3 regions of the Bacillus aquiflavi genome follow, and region 1 is predicted to be linked to each of the others. Evidence: riboswitches for the same ligand, from Rfam matches in the RefSeq annotation. Region 1 holds a riboswitch; each other region holds the start of a gene.
The links. A riboswitch is a leader RNA that binds a small molecule or an ion and turns the genes downstream of it on or off. The one in region 1 is predicted to bind S-adenosylmethionine.

Region 1 (5,121 bases):
TTCATTCGGTTTCCAACGCCATATTCTCCTCCTGTCCAGCCTGTATTTACTAAATAAACTTTTGCATTGTGTTCATCAATTTTCTCACCAAGCATTTCCGCATAACGAGTTGCAGGTAGCGGTAGGAACGGTGAACCGAAACAAGTTGAAAACGTTGCTTGAGGAGAAGTAATTCCACGTTCTGTACCAGCTAACTTACTTGTATATCCGCTTAGGAAATGATACATAGCCTGTTCTTTTGTTAATTTTGCAATTGGAGGTAAAACTCCAAAGGCATCAGCAGTTAGAAAAATAATTGTATTTGGATGTCCAGCAATACTAGGAACAACAATATTATCAATTGCTTCAATCGGATAAGCTGCACGAGTATTTTCCGTTAATGTGCTGTCGTCATAATCAGCAACACGTGTATCTTCATCAACAACAACATTTTCTAAAACAGAGCCGAATCGGATTGCATCAAATATTTGCGGTTCTTTTTCACGGGATAAATTAATACATTTTGCATAACAGCCGCCTTCAATATTAAATACTCCGTTAGAAGACCAGCCGTGCTCATCATCACCGATTAAGCGGCGATTTGGATCTGCGGATAATGTTGTTTTACCAGTACCAGAAAGTCCGAAAAATAAGGAAACATCACCTTCGCGGCCAACATTTGCAGAACAGTGCATTGGTAAAATGTTATTCTCAGGCAATAAATAATTCATAATTGAGAAAATAGATTTTTTAATTTCTCCGGCGTATTCAGTTCCCCCGATTAAAACAGTACGACGTTCAAATGAAATAATAATGAATGTTTCTGATTTTGTACCATCTACTGAAGGATCAGCTTTGAAATTTGGAGCTGAAATGACAGTAAATTCTGCTTTATGATCTTTTAATTCATCTTCATTTGGACGGATGAATAATTGATGGGCGAATAAATTGTTCCAAGCATATTCATTGATCACTTGAATTGGCAATTGATGTTTTTTATCAGCGCCAGCAAAGCCTTTAAATACGAAAACCTCATCTTTTTCTTTTAAATAATGAATCACTTTATGATAAAGGTTTGTGAAAACCTCTTCCGAAATAGGCTGATTGACGGAACCCCAATCAATTTTATCTTTTGTAGATGCTTCCTCTACGATATATTTATCTTTAGGGGAGCGTCCTGTATACTTTCCAGTTGTGGCTCGGACTGCACCAGTGGAAGTTAACAAACCTTCATTACGGTTTAACACTTTTTCAACTAGTTGTGGAACAGACAATTGAATGTGCACGTTTTTTCCCATTAACAATTCATTTAATTCGTTGGAAATACTTACAGAACTCATCTGATGATAACCTTCCTTTTTTTCCGATTTATTTTACTCGAAATTAGTATAACACATTTAAGTTAATAATCTATACTAAATAAAAAATTTCACTTCGTTGTTTTAAAATTGTAACATTTGCATTATTCATAACTGTAGTATAAGGCTTTGATTTCATTTGTAATTAAGACTGTAAAGTTAGTATATCCAAACATTATAAATAGAAAAGTGAAAAAGTAAAGAGAAGGATTATTTTGATGTAAAAACCTTTAAAAGGATAGTTGTAACAGTTGTTTGTTCAATAGATAAACTAATCATTAGTGAACTGCCCAATGATTGAAATGCCGTTTTAAGGATAAATTAATTGACGTATGGTAATAACATGAGCTATTATGAGTTGAACGGATACTCTCTTATCCCGAGATGGTGGAGGGACAGACCCTATGAAACCCAGCAACCTGCTTTTAAAAAGAAAATGGTTAATCAATCTTTTTTAAGCAAAGGTGCTAATCTGTTGCAAGGACATATCCTTGAACGATAAGAGTGAAAGGCGAATGAGTAAATGATTACCTTTCCTCAATGTGGAAAGGTTTTTTGTATTTAGAAGCTAATTTTTCATTCTAAAAGGTAATGTTTATTTCATACTACTTAGGGAAATGAGTTCCGTCTAAAAAGTAATAAAAGAAGATGCGGTAACGTATGAAAATTGCTTCTTCAATATCTTTCTCTAAATTTAATGAAATAAGGAGGAAAATTTAGATGTCAACTAAACGTCGTTTGTTTACATCCGAATCAGTAACGGATGGTCATCCAGACAAAATTTGTGATCAAATTTCAGATGCAATTTTAGATGCGATATTAGACAAAGATCCAAATGCACGCGTTGCTGCTGAAACATCGGTTACAACTGGATTAGTTCTTGTTACTGGTGAAATAACAACGTCTACTTATGTAGATATTCCAAAAATTGTACGGGAAACATTGGCTAATATTGGATATACGCGAGCGAAATATGGCTTTGATGCTGAAACGTGTGCTGTTTTAACTTCTATTGATGAACAATCTGCAGACATTGCAATAGGTGTCGATCAAGCAATTGAAGCGCGTGAAGGTAAAATGACTGACGAAGAAATTGAAGCAATTGGTGCTGGTGACCAAGGTTTAATGTTTGGATTTGCTTGTAATGAGACGGAGGAGCTTATGCCTCTTCCAATTTCATTAGCCCATAAGCTTTCTCGCCGTTTATCAGAAGCACGGAAAAAACAAATCATTCCCTACCTTCGTCCTGATGGAAAGACACAAGTGACGATTGAGTATGATGAAAATGATCATCCGGTTCGTGTTGATACCATTGTTATTTCGACCCAACACCATCCAGGTGTTAGTTTAGAAAAAATCAAGCAAGATTTGAAGAAATATGTAATTGAACCTGTAGTTTCTAAAGAATTAATTGACGAAAATACGAAATATTTTATTAATCCAACAGGTCGATTTGTTATCGGTGGACCACAAGGTGATGCTGGTCTAACAGGAAGAAAGATTATCGTCGATACGTACGGAGGGTACGCACGTCATGGAGGCGGTGCATTCTCAGGTAAGGATCCTACAAAGGTTGATCGTTCAGCAGCATACGCGGCTCGTTACGTGGCGAAAAATATTGTCGCATCTGGCTTAGCGGACAAAGTAGAGGTACAGCTCGCCTATGCAATCGGAGTTGCACAGCCTGTTTCCATTTCTATTGATACATTTGGTACTGGTAAAGTTTCTGAAGATATCCTTGTAGAAGTTGTTCGGCAAAACTTTGATTTGCGTCCTGCTGGAATTATTAAAATGCTTCGTTTACGTCGTCCGATATATAAACAAACAGCTGCATTTGGACATTTTGGACGGACAGATATTGAACTTCCATGGGAACTTACGGATAAAGCGGATGATTTACGTAATCAAGCTTTAAATCGTTAAATATTAATCCATTTTTTCGAGAAAAACTCGGAGCGTGTCGATCAAGAAGCGGGAACAATAAGCGAATAGATCCGTTGTTCACGAAGGGCTTATAACGGAGTGAAACAATGTCGAATGCGAGCGTTTGTCAACAATCTGAATGGGGTTACATCTAACATGTAACTCCATTTTTTCCTTTTATATTGCTAGATTTAGCTCTTTTCGATTTTATCAGCAATAATTATGTAACCGTTAAGCTATAATCTTATAATGGTTTTTCTATGATATGAGTACATCTTTATGATATTATTAACGATATGTGATGTTTTCTTTTATTTAAGAACTAATATGCTTTTTTCACTTTATAATCTTCGTTACATAAAATTCATCATTCTTTTCTTTTTTTGATTGGTCATTCTCAGTATAATGGTATTATTATGACTTTTCACCGTTGTAATTGACGGATAATTTTTATAAAATAATAACGTGAATGTTAAATATGGAGAAGGTGCGGACGAATGTGTGGTTTTATTGGTTGTGTGCATGATAAAGCACAAAAAGTTTTAGAAGAAAATGAAAAACAGTTTAAAATAATGAACGACTTGATCACTCATCGCGGTCCCGATGACGCAGGATATTACTTTGACGACTATGTTCAATTTGGATTTCGTCGTTTAAGTATTATCGATATTAAGAGCGGCCACCAACCATTATCGTATGAAAACGAACGATATTGGATTATTTTTAATGGTGAAATTTACAATTATGTAGAATTACGTGAAGAACTATTAAAAAACAACAAAGTTACATTTACAACAAACTCTGATACAGAAGTGATCGTTGCTTTATATAGTAAACTAAAAGAAAAAGTGGTTGAGAAGCTTCGAGGGATGTTTGCCTTTGTTATTTGGGATAAGAAAGAGCAGACATTATTTGGAGCACGTGATCATTTTGGAATAAAACCGTTTTTCTACATGGAAGATGAAAAGCGAACTTTTTTTGCCTCAGAAAAGAAAAGTATTTTACACGCGTTAGAAAATGATGTTATAATTTATGAATCACTTCAGCATTATTTAACGTTTCAGTTTGTTCCAGAGCCAAATACGATGTCAGAAGGAATTTGTAAGCTGGAACCAGGTCATTACTTTACAAAAAAGATAGGTTCAAAAATGGAAATCAAACAGTACTGGAAAGCAACATTTAATCCTGTCGTAAAATCAGAAGAAAATTATGTTAAGGAAATTCGTGATATTTTATTTGATTCTGTTGAGAAACATATGCGTAGTGATGTTCCTTTAGGATCGTTTTTATCAGGTGGGATCGATTCCTCAATCATTGCTTCAATTGCCAGTAAATTCAACCCGAAAATTAAAACATTTTCTGTCGGTTTTGAACGAAATGGATTTAGTGAAATTGATGTAGCAAAGGAAACAGCTGAAAAAATCGGTGTGGAAAATATTAATTATGTTATTACTCCTGAAGAGTATATGAATGAACTGCCGAAAATTATGTGGCATATGGACGATCCTTTAGCTGATCCTGCTTGTGTGCCGCTTTATTTTGTTGCTCGTGAAGCGAGAAAGCATGTTTCGGTTGTTTTATCAGGAGAAGGTGCTGATGAGTTGTTTGGCGGGTATAATATTTATCGTGAACCACGCTCGCTAGCCATGTTCGATAAAATTCCAAATATATTTAAAGCGCTGTTAAGAAAAATAGCACGAATGATGCCTGAAGGAATGAAGGGGAAAAGCTTTATTGAGCGCGGATGCACTCCTCTTGAGGAGCGTTATATAGGGAATGCAAAAATGTTTACAGAGGATGAAAAGCGCGAGCTTCTTCTTGTACATAAAGAAGCTATTCAATACCACTCAATTACAAAGCC
Region 2 (5,121 bases), 130 kb from region 1:
GCAACCCTAGCTTAAGAATTTTAGATATTGAAGAAGTTGCTAATGTCGCCCACGAAGCAGGTGTTCCATTAATTATTGATAATACGTTTGCAACACCTTATCTTTGCCGTCCAATTGAATTTGGCGCAGATATTGTCGTTCACTCTGCAACAAAATGGCTTCTCGGTAATGGGACTACGTTAGGTGGAATTATTGTCGACGGAGGTCAATTTGATTGGAATTCTCCAAAGTTCCCTGGATTCACTGAACCAGATAAAAGCTATCATAATATTGTTTATAGTGAAGCACTTGGACCTGTTGCATATATTGTTAAAGCACGTGTTCAGTTGCTGCGTGATTTAGGACCAGCTTTAAGTCCACAAAGCGCATTTCAATTTACATTAGGGCTTGAAACACTTCACGTAAGAATGAAAGAACATGTTTCCAATGCTAAAAAGGTTGTTGATTATTTAGAAAACCATCCAGCAGTTAATTGGGTGCTATATCCAGGTAATGAGAATCATTCTGATTACAAATTAGCGAAGAAGTATTTGCCGAAAGGTGCAGGCTCAGTTGTAGTATTTGGAATAGATGGCGGTAGAGAAGCAGGCGCTAAGCTGATTAATTCTGTGCAACTTTGGGCGCACGTTGCTAACGTTGGTGATGCAAAAAGCTTAATTATTCATCCAGCAAGTACAACACACCAACAATTAGACAGTGAAGGTTTACAAGCAGCAGGTGTTCCTGAAGATTTAATCCGACTTTCAATCGGAATCGAGCATGCAGATGATATTATCGCAGATTTAGAGCAGGCGATTGAAGCAGCTACTGGAGTCACATCTTTAAAATAAAGGCTTAAATAGATGTTTGTAAAAATATGGCGTTGACACCTTAAATAATCCGTGCTAGAATGGCTGTTATATTTAAGTTAATAGAGTATATTATGCACTCTTATCAAGAGAGGTGGAGGGATGTGCCCGAGGAAGCCCGGCAACCGTCAATGAAAGTTTCATTGAAATGGTGCCAATTCACACAAAGCGGATTGCTTTGAAAGATGAGAGAAAGGGAATGGACGTCTATTTTATACCTTTCTGCTCATATGCAGAAAGGTATTTTTAAATTTTATGATGCATCTAGATCACGGATAAAAGAAGGTGAGTCAATTGATTACTTTAAAGGATGTTAGTAAAGTTTACAGTTCAACATCTGGTGAGATACAGGCAGTCGATCATGTAAGTCTTGAAATTAATGAAGGTGAAATATTTGGTATTATTGGTTATAGTGGAGCTGGAAAAAGCACATTAATCCGTATGTTAAATGGTTTAGAAACACCAACTAAAGGGTCCGTCATTGTCGCAAATAAAGAAGTATCTAAAATTAAAGGAAGAGAGCTTAGAAAAGCACGTCAAGAAATTAGTATGATTTTTCAACATTTTAACCTTCTTTGGTCAAGAACGGTTAGGGAAAACATTGCCTTTCCCTTAGAAATTGCTCGGGTTCCAGAGGAAGAACGGTTAAGGAAAGTTGATGAACTGATTAAGCTCGTTGGCTTAGAAGGAAGAGAAGATGCCTATCCTTCACAACTAAGTGGAGGACAGAAGCAGCGGGTTGGGATTGCGAGGGCACTTGCGAACAATCCAAAGGTTCTTCTATGTGACGAAGCGACTTCTGCTCTTGACCCGCAAACGACCGATTCGATTTTAGATTTACTTGTCGATATTAATAAACGGCTACGGTTAACGATTGTCCTTATTACCCACGAAATGCACGTTATCCGTAAAATTTGTCACCGAGTGGCAGTAATGGAAAGTGGACGGATTGTTGAGCTGGGAAATGTATTAGATGTCTTTAAAAATCCTTTGCAGCCCATTACTAAAACGTTCGTCAACCAAGTAACAGAACCTGAAGAGACGATAGAAACGATCAAACATTTGCTTAAACAATATCCAGAAGGAAAGGTTGTTCAGCTAACATTTGTTGGAAGTTCGACAGAGCAGCCGTTAATCACAAACTTAATTCGCCATTACAACGTTACGGTTAATATTTTAAAAGGAAAAATATCACAAACGCAAAATGGGTCATATGGCACTTTGTTTGTCCATCTCGATGGAGATGAACATGAGGTTGAAAAGGCGATTCAATATATCCACACTCAAAAAGTTGGGGTGGAGGTGATTACAAATGTTTGAAAATGTGAAATGGGATCGAATGCTAGAAGCAACAAATGAAACACTTTTTATGACAGCGATTTCTGTTGTTGCAACGTTTGTATTTGGAATATTATTAGGTCTTTTGCTTTTTTTAACATCAAAGGATAATATATGGGAAAATAAGTCAATCCATTTTATTGTAAGTGCGTTTGTCAATATATTTCGTTCAATTCCATTTATTATTTTAATCGTTTTACTCATTCCGTTTACAAAATTAATTGTTGGAACGATTATTGGTCAGAAAGCTGCATTACCAGCATTAATTATCGGTGCAGCCCCATTTTATGCTCGAATGGTGGAAATTGGTCTTCGAGAAATTGATAAAGGTGTAATTGAAGCCGCTAAATCAATGGGAGCAAGAACAAGTACGATTATTTTTAAAGTTTTGCTTCCAGAATCGATGCCAGCGCTTATTTCTGGAATTACAGTAACAGCAATAGCGCTTGTCGGTTATACAGCTATGGCAGGTGTAATCGGTGCGGGCGGTCTTGGGAATTTAGCATATATGGAAGGATTCCAACGAGGACGGAATGATGTAACGTTAGTCGCAAAAGTCATCATTTTAGTGATCGTCTTTATTATCCAATTAATTGGGGATTACATTACTACAAAGATAGATAAACGTTAAAAAAGGAGTGTTTTAATCATGAAAAAACGATTAAGTATTTTACTTTCTTTCGCTTTAGTACTCGTATTAGCAGCTTGTGGTTCATCTGAATCGAAAGATGAAAAAACAGGAAATAAAGAAATTATCATTGGAGCTTCTAACGTACCTCATGCTGAAATTTTAGAAGAGGCAGCTCCTTTACTAAAAGAAAAAGGGATTGAATTAAAAATTGAAACGTTTCAAGACTACGTATTACCAAACAAAGCACTTGCTGATAAAGAGCTAGACGCAAACTATTTTCAGCATATTCCTTATTTAGAGGCACAAATTGCCGAGCATGACTATGACTTTGAAATTGCTGGAAAGGTGCATCTTGAGCCGATTGGCGTTTATTCAAAAAAATATAAAAGCCTTGAAGAGCTTCCAGATGGTGCCGAAATTTTAATGAGTAATTCAGTTTCAGATCATGGCCGGATTTTAGCAATGCTAGAACAGAAAAAATTAATTACTTTAAAAGAAGGCGTTGAAAAAGTTAAAGCTACAGTTGACGATATTGAGGACAATCCAAAAAAATTAATTTTTAAAACAGAATATGATCCTGCTCTTCTTCCGCAAATTTATAATAATGATGAGGGAGATGCAATTCTTATTAATTACAACTATGCCATTGATGCAGGATTAAATCCTTTTGAAGATGCGATTGCTATTGAAGAGAAAGATACACCGTATGTCAATGTTGTGGCTGTCCGTAAAGGAGATAAAGATAAGGAAGAAATAAAAGCGTTAATAGAAGTGCTCCATTCTAAAGAAATTCAAGACTTTATTTTGGAAAAATATGAAGGTGGGGTAATTCCTGTATCAGAATAATGACTGAATAAATTCCTTTCTTAAAAACATACTAACATTTGAATCATTTATAGAATGGAGTTGTTTTTATGGAACACTTTCAACCAAGAAATTCAACAGAAGCCGCTCTCCATGATTATAAAGTTGGGATGGGAATGTTCTCAGAAAAAAAGCCCGAGCTTGCAAGTCATTATCATGCATTCACTGAAGTATGCTTTAAAGAAGGAGCTTTATCACAAAAGGATAAGCAATTAATTGCCCTAGGGATTAGTCTTTTTTCCCAAGATGAATATTGTATTATTTATCATGTAAAAGGTTGTTTAGATCAAGGTGCCACGGAAGAGGAGATCTTTGAGACAGTCGGGGTTACGGCAGCCTTTGGCGGCGGTGCTGCTATGAGCCAAGCGGTTACCCTCGTTCAAGAAGCGATTAATGAATTAAACCAGCTTACACAGTAATGTCTTTTTGAAAGAAAATAATGAAGCAACTTTATAGGGAACCAGTGTTTTACATTGGTTCTTTTGCTTCATTTTAAGAGTAGGCTCAATCAAGCGGCAATTATATTGTCAAAAGTTTTAATTAAATGAGGATACTGCTTAAGAGCATTCATTTCGTTTCGTTCAGAAAGTATGACATGCTTCCAGTTTAAAAAATACGTGGAGTCCAGCTTATTGATAAATTGCTTTAACGGTTTTTGATTTGCTAATAAACGAGCCATTTCTTTCAATAATATTTGAAAGCCTTTTTTAAAAGATTGAAATTTATTTGGATATGTTTTACAAAGAGATTTATATTCTCCTATAATGATACTTTCTTGAATTCTGCTTATCTTTCCTGTTAAAACTAATACATGAATACTAGTTTCAAAGCTTTGATGTTTACGTTGGTAAAGGAAATAGTTTTTGCACATTTCTCGAAAAACATTGCGAGCTGAAACGGGGTGCTCTTGGTGATAAGCAGAAACATTTGCAGCACAGCGGAATGTCGCACCGTTCTGATAAAGGCGATAACCGAGATCCCAATCTTCAAATCCCCAGCCTTTAAATCTTTCATCAAATCCGCCGACCTTTTGGAGAAGTTGTTTTGGAAGAGAAACAAAGCCACTAAAAAATAAAACCCAAGGTAGTTGATAGCCCGTTAAGTTCTCTCCATATTGTTTTATGATTTCCGGTAAATATGGTGATTTATACGATAAGAGGCGATATTTTCTTGTCATAATATCCTTTTTCGAGACTAATTGAATCATTTTATCTGTCTGTTCCTTTAAGTTAAGCATTGCTTTTTTTAAAGCTGCTTTCTTTAGCATAGAGTAAATATGCAAACGTTGTTTTTGTGTAAATTGAGGATAAACACACGTATAGACTCTTTTTTGATATAAGCCGCCCGATAAAACTAAATTCTTTTCTCTTTGATGAGCATTGTAATGGTTTTGGACAAAATCTGGATCGACAATCATTTCAGCGTCTAAAAAAACAATTA
Region 3 (5,121 bases), 1.0 Mb from region 1:
CCCTTTTCTTTTAGCAATAAAAATTGATTCGTTTACGATCATGTCGTTTCTATATACTTTTTCTATGTATTTGTGGATTGACAGCTCTTTTAATCTACTAATTCAGCTATTACCGTCATTCGTTATCGTTTACTTGCTCTACTCACAAATGAAGCGATTTGATTCGATATTTGAAAAAAGGATTATTCAAAGTTTAACAGCAACTGCTTTACTAGCCCCTTATTTTACACTGTTAAACGGTATTTCAATCAATCCTTTTATTAAAATGGAGCTGTATGTATTACCTTTTGTAGCATTAGCATTTTTTTTGAGATGGAGAATATGGAATGACTTATCTATCTCATCTATTGTTGAGTGGTTCGTTCTCGGTATTGCCAGCTTCGTGCTTTTCTTTGATGCGTATACGAGTAATACTGTAATCGATGCTATATTAATCGGCTCTCTAGCTTTGCTAGCGATTATCGGGGGCTTTATTTATAAAGTAAAAGCATATTTCATTACTGGAATTGCGGTCTTATTCATAACGTTATTTGTCTATTCTCGTCCATTTTTCCAAGCACTGCCTTGGTGGGTGTATTTATTAGTTGGAGGACTCATGCTCATTGCGGTAGCCAGTTTTTACGAATGGCAAAAACAGCGGGTTAATGATGAAGGAAAAACATTGCTTCAAGAAAAATGGGCTTCGTTACTAGAAAAATGGAGACAGTGGAAATAGTCATATCACCTTTACAAAAAAAATGAATGAATGATGCTTTGATTATTTTCCTATTTTTATAAATAAGTGTCTTATTAGGAAACTTAGATAAAATAAACAAGCAGACCTCATGATGGTCTGCTTGTTTAAGATTATCACCTATTCCACGATTAATTGAACAGGATCTTTTAAGCTAGAAAGGACTGGTGATTTTCCAAGAGCTGTTTTTGCTATTTGTTTTACTTCTTCAGGTGAAGCTGATGTTTTCGCGTTTAATTTTATAATTGGATTTAAAATACCTCCATCCCCTTCTTCAAGACCAAGGAAGACAGCGGCGTTTAAATCAGCATCAATTTCAGCTTTTACTTCTTCAAGCTTTACACCTGCTTGGCTTGCCATTACTTCAAATGTAATGATAAAGCAACTTACAGCCGCACCGATTAAATATTCAACTGGGTTTGCTGCTTGATCAGTTCCGCCTAATGCTTCAGGCTCATCTGTTAAATAAGGAGCAAAGTCGCGAATTTTAATCTCGTTCTTTACTCCGCCTTTCCATGATACATCAGCATGCCATTTGCGCATTTTTAATTCCGGGTTTGCTTTTATAGCTTCGACAGTTGCCCGTGCTTTATCAAATTGTATTCCATTCATGTTGTTTTCCTCCTCTTATATTTTCCTTGTCCTTATTGTAACAGGGGGTCATTTTCGTGTATGTAAGGAGGCTTACATTATTCACTGATTCGAAGCCAAAGAGTTTTATCGATTTGAACTAACGTGCCTACTTGTAAAAATTTATTCATTAAAAAAGTGACTGTTTCCCTTGTTGAAGCAATCATACCAGCTAAATCCCGGTGTGTAAGGTAGTCCGGCAGACGAATAAACTCCCCTTGTGATTGATCTTTCTCCGCAAGCTTATTCAATAAAAATAAGAGCCGTTCTTCTACTTTGCCGTAAGCAACTTGCTCAAGAATTTCTAATGTCTCTTCTAGTCTCTCTGTCACATAATGTAACAGAAACATCGAAAGTTCGGGTGTTTCAGTAATAACCTTTTTTACTTCGTCAAATGTTAAAGCAATTACCTCTGTTTGAGTTAATGCTTTTGTAAACCGTTTTTGCTCTCGCTGAGAAAATAGTTCTAAAATCCCAATACATTCCCCTGGCATTGCAAGACCTATGACACACTCTTTCCCATCAGGATGAAGATGGAAAATTTGTGCCGTTCCTTTAACAAGGATATAAACTAATTGTTCCCCGGGAGACATAATAAATTCTCCTTTATTCATTACTTTTCGATCTCTTTTTAACCAATTTTCTACATGTTTTTTTGGAAAAAACGATAACATTGTTTGTGACTCCACACCTTCACCTCATCACAATCTTTATACATTGCAGTTCATTTTCACTATAAAGTATATCATGTACTAATTTAGAAAAAATTTAACGAACATGATCGTTTATTCGACAGTTAATTTTATCTTTACATGATTTTGGGGCTTGCTAAATCCACAAAATTATTTTAAGATTATAAAAATACAATTTATTTTTAAATTTTCTTATCAAGAGAGGCAGAGGGACTGGCCCGAGGAAGCCTCAGCAACCGCCGATTTACGGCAAGGTGCTAATTCCAGCAAGTTGAAAGCGACTTGGGAGATAAGATGAAGCATACTTGTTAAAGAGTCTTCTTCTTATCGAAAAGGCTCTTTTTATTTTAGCCTTTTCCCTTTAGTCCATTTATGCTGTACAGCTAAACAGAAAGGGGAAGAAAATGAACATTTATCACTTAGAGACTATTTTAGCGCAAATTGGAAATCGTTCATGTGAACAAACAGGAGCAATAAGTACACCTTTATACTTTTCAACAGCCTACAGACACCATGAAATTGGAATATCGACTGGCTATGACTATTCAAGGACTGGAAATCCTACACGTTCCGTACTTGAAAAAGCCGCTGCTCATCTTGAAAAAGGTGATCAAGCCTTTGCTTGCAGCTCAGGAATGAGTGCCATTCAACTTATCCTTTCATTATTTCAAACAGGTGATCATCTGATCTTAACTCGGGATTTATATGGCGGTACATATCGCTTGTTTGATATGTTTTCACAAAAATACGGGCTATCAGTTACTTATTGGAGTGGACGTGAAGAATCACTTGAACAATTGATTCAACCGAATACAAAAGCTATTTTTATTGAAACACCAACAAATCCGCTAATGAATGAAGTTGATTTGTCAAAAATAGCGACCTTGACAACAAAACATAAACTTCTTTTCATTGTCGATAACACTTTCTATACACCAATTATTCAAAAACCGCTTGAATATGGTGCTGACATTGTCATTCATAGCGCAACAAAATATTTGGCAGGTCATAATGATGTCCTTGCTGGCCTCGTCATTTCAAAAGGAGAAAAACTAACTGAACAGCTTGCCCTCCTTCATAATGCGTGCGGTCCTGTTCTTTCACCTTTTGATTGTTGGCTCGTCATAAGGGGATTAAAAACATTAGCATTACGAATAAAACAACATGAAAAAAAAGCTCAGGCGATTACGCAATTTTTACAAGCACATCCCTTTGTCACAGACGTGCTATATCCAGGCAGGGGCGGAATGGTTTGCTTCCGGATTATAAAAGAGGACTATATCTCCCCTTTCCTTAAAGCTCTGCGTCTATTTACATTTGCCGAAAGCTTAGGCGGTGTCGAAAGTCTTATTACTTATCCAGCAACACAAACACATGCTGAAATCCCAGAAGATATCCGCTCGCAATATGGGCTTTGTAATCGGCTTTTACGTATTTCTGCCGGTATTGAGCATGAAGAAGATTTAATTAATGATCTTAAGCAAGCATTTGCTTTCATAGAAAGAGGGTGTAAATAATGTCGTTACGAAAAGCTTTAAAAGAACGAATACTCATCGGCGATGGAGCAATGGGAACACTCCTCTACTCTCATGGGATTGACCGTTCATTCGAAGAAATAACCCTTTCTCATCCAGAAGAAATCTATCATATTCATAAAGCATATATCCACGCGGGAGCAGATGTTATTCAAACAAATACGTACGGAGCAAACGTAATTAAATTATCGAGATATGGACTTGAGAATAAAGTAAAAGTCATTAATCAGGAAGCTGTCCGCATTGCCCGAAAAGCAGCGGGAAGGGAAACATTTGTTTTAGGTACGATTGGCGGAATTCTCGGCTTTAACAAACAGGAAATCCCGCTTAACGATATTACAAACAGCTTTAAAGAACAACTTTATAGTTTACTAGAAGAAGGGGTAGATGGTCTTTTACTTGAAACTTATTATGACTTGGAAGAGTTAACAGCTGTTTTAGCGATTGCGCGATTAGAAACAAATCTTCCAATTATTGCTCACGTCACGATGCATGAACCAGGAGTATTGCAAAACGGTCTCTCTTTAACACAAGCCCTTACACAACTTGAAGGCATTGGCGCCGATGTGGTTGGGGTTAATTGCCGCCTTGGCCCTCATCATATGATTCGGGCGTTAGAAAGTGTGCCGTTACAACAGAAAGCATTTTTGTCTGCATATCCTAACGCAAGCTTGCCTGACTATGAAGATGGAAAGCTTACTTATACAGCAAAGGAAGATTACTTCAAAAAATGTGCAATTGCCTTTAGAAACGAAGGGATTAGACTCCTTGGAGGGTGCTGCGGGACAAGACCGGAGCATATTAAAGCTTTTGCCGAAGGAATAAAAGGTTTACGTCCTTTACAAGAAAAAGTAATTAAACAAAAAGAAAAACGAAAAGATATTTTTATTAAGCCAATTTTACAAGAAACACCTTTATTTAAAAAAGTGATGAAAGAACGCTCAATCATCGTTGAACTTGATCCGCCAAAACATTTAAATACAAATCAATTTTTTGCAGGAGCCGAAGCATTAAAGAAAGCAGGGATAGACGCTTTAACACTTGCCGATAATTCGTTAGCTTCACCGAGAATTTCAAATTCAGCGATCGCAGCAATATTAAAAAAAGACTTCGATCTTAAGCCACTCGTTCATATTACTTGCAGGGACCGCAATTTAATTGGATTGCAGTCTCATCTGATGGGACTTCACACATTGGGTCTTAATGAAGTTTTAGCTGTAACTGGCGATCCAACGAAAATTGGTGATTTCCCTGGGGCTACGTCAGTCTACGATTTAACATCTTTTGATTTAATTCGGTTAATTAAACAGTTTAATCAAGGCATTTCTTTTTCAGGAAAATCGTTAAAGCAAAAAACAGATTTTCGTGTTGCGGCTGCCTTTAATCCGAATGTTAACCATCTTGATCGCGCCGTTCAACGAATGGAAAAGAAAATTTCAAGCGGGGCAGATTATTTTATTACACAGCCAGTATATGATTCAAATAAAATGATCCAAATAAAAGAAGCGACAAAACATATAAAGGCACCTAT

Region 2: another riboswitch for S-adenosylmethionine. It lies ahead of K6959_RS14110 (methionine ABC transporter ATP-binding protein); the one in region 1 lies ahead of metK (methionine adenosyltransferase).
Region 3: another riboswitch for S-adenosylmethionine. It lies ahead of K6959_RS18470 (methionine biosynthesis PLP-dependent protein); the one in region 1 lies ahead of metK (methionine adenosyltransferase).

What each region holds. Positions count from the first base shown of each region.
Region 1 covers NZ_CP082780.1:2,754,607-2,759,727, reverse strand. Annotated here, with positions in the region: gene pckA (phosphoenolpyruvate carboxykinase (ATP)) at 1-1,319, opposite strand, end outside; SAM riboswitch class I at 1,709-1,842, shown strand; gene metK (methionine adenosyltransferase) at 2,058-3,260, shown strand; gene asnB (asparagine synthase (glutamine-hydrolyzing)) at 3,758-5,121, shown strand, end outside.
Region 2 covers NZ_CP082780.1:2,888,645-2,893,765, reverse strand. Annotated here, with positions in the region: gene K6959_RS14115 (O-acetylhomoserine aminocarboxypropyltransferase/cysteine synthase family protein) at 1-830, shown strand, start outside; SAM riboswitch class I at 928-1,040, shown strand; gene K6959_RS14110 (methionine ABC transporter ATP-binding protein) at 1,143-2,168, shown strand; gene K6959_RS14105 (methionine ABC transporter permease) at 2,161-2,817, shown strand; gene K6959_RS14100 (MetQ/NlpA family ABC transporter substrate-binding protein) at 2,836-3,663, shown strand; gene K6959_RS14095 (carboxymuconolactone decarboxylase family protein) at 3,732-4,100, shown strand; gene K6959_RS14090 (glycosyltransferase family 2 protein) at 4,190-5,121, opposite strand, start outside.
Region 3 covers NZ_CP082780.1:3,788,945-3,794,065, reverse strand. Annotated here, with positions in the region: gene K6959_RS18485 (SCO7613 C-terminal domain-containing membrane protein) at 1-715, shown strand, start outside; gene K6959_RS18480 (OsmC family protein) at 854-1,345, opposite strand; gene K6959_RS18475 (Crp/Fnr family transcriptional regulator) at 1,423-2,037, opposite strand; SAM riboswitch class I at 2,245-2,351, shown strand; gene K6959_RS18470 (methionine biosynthesis PLP-dependent protein) at 2,466-3,572, shown strand; gene K6959_RS18465 (bifunctional homocysteine S-methyltransferase/methylenetetrahydrofolate reductase) at 3,572-5,121, shown strand, end outside.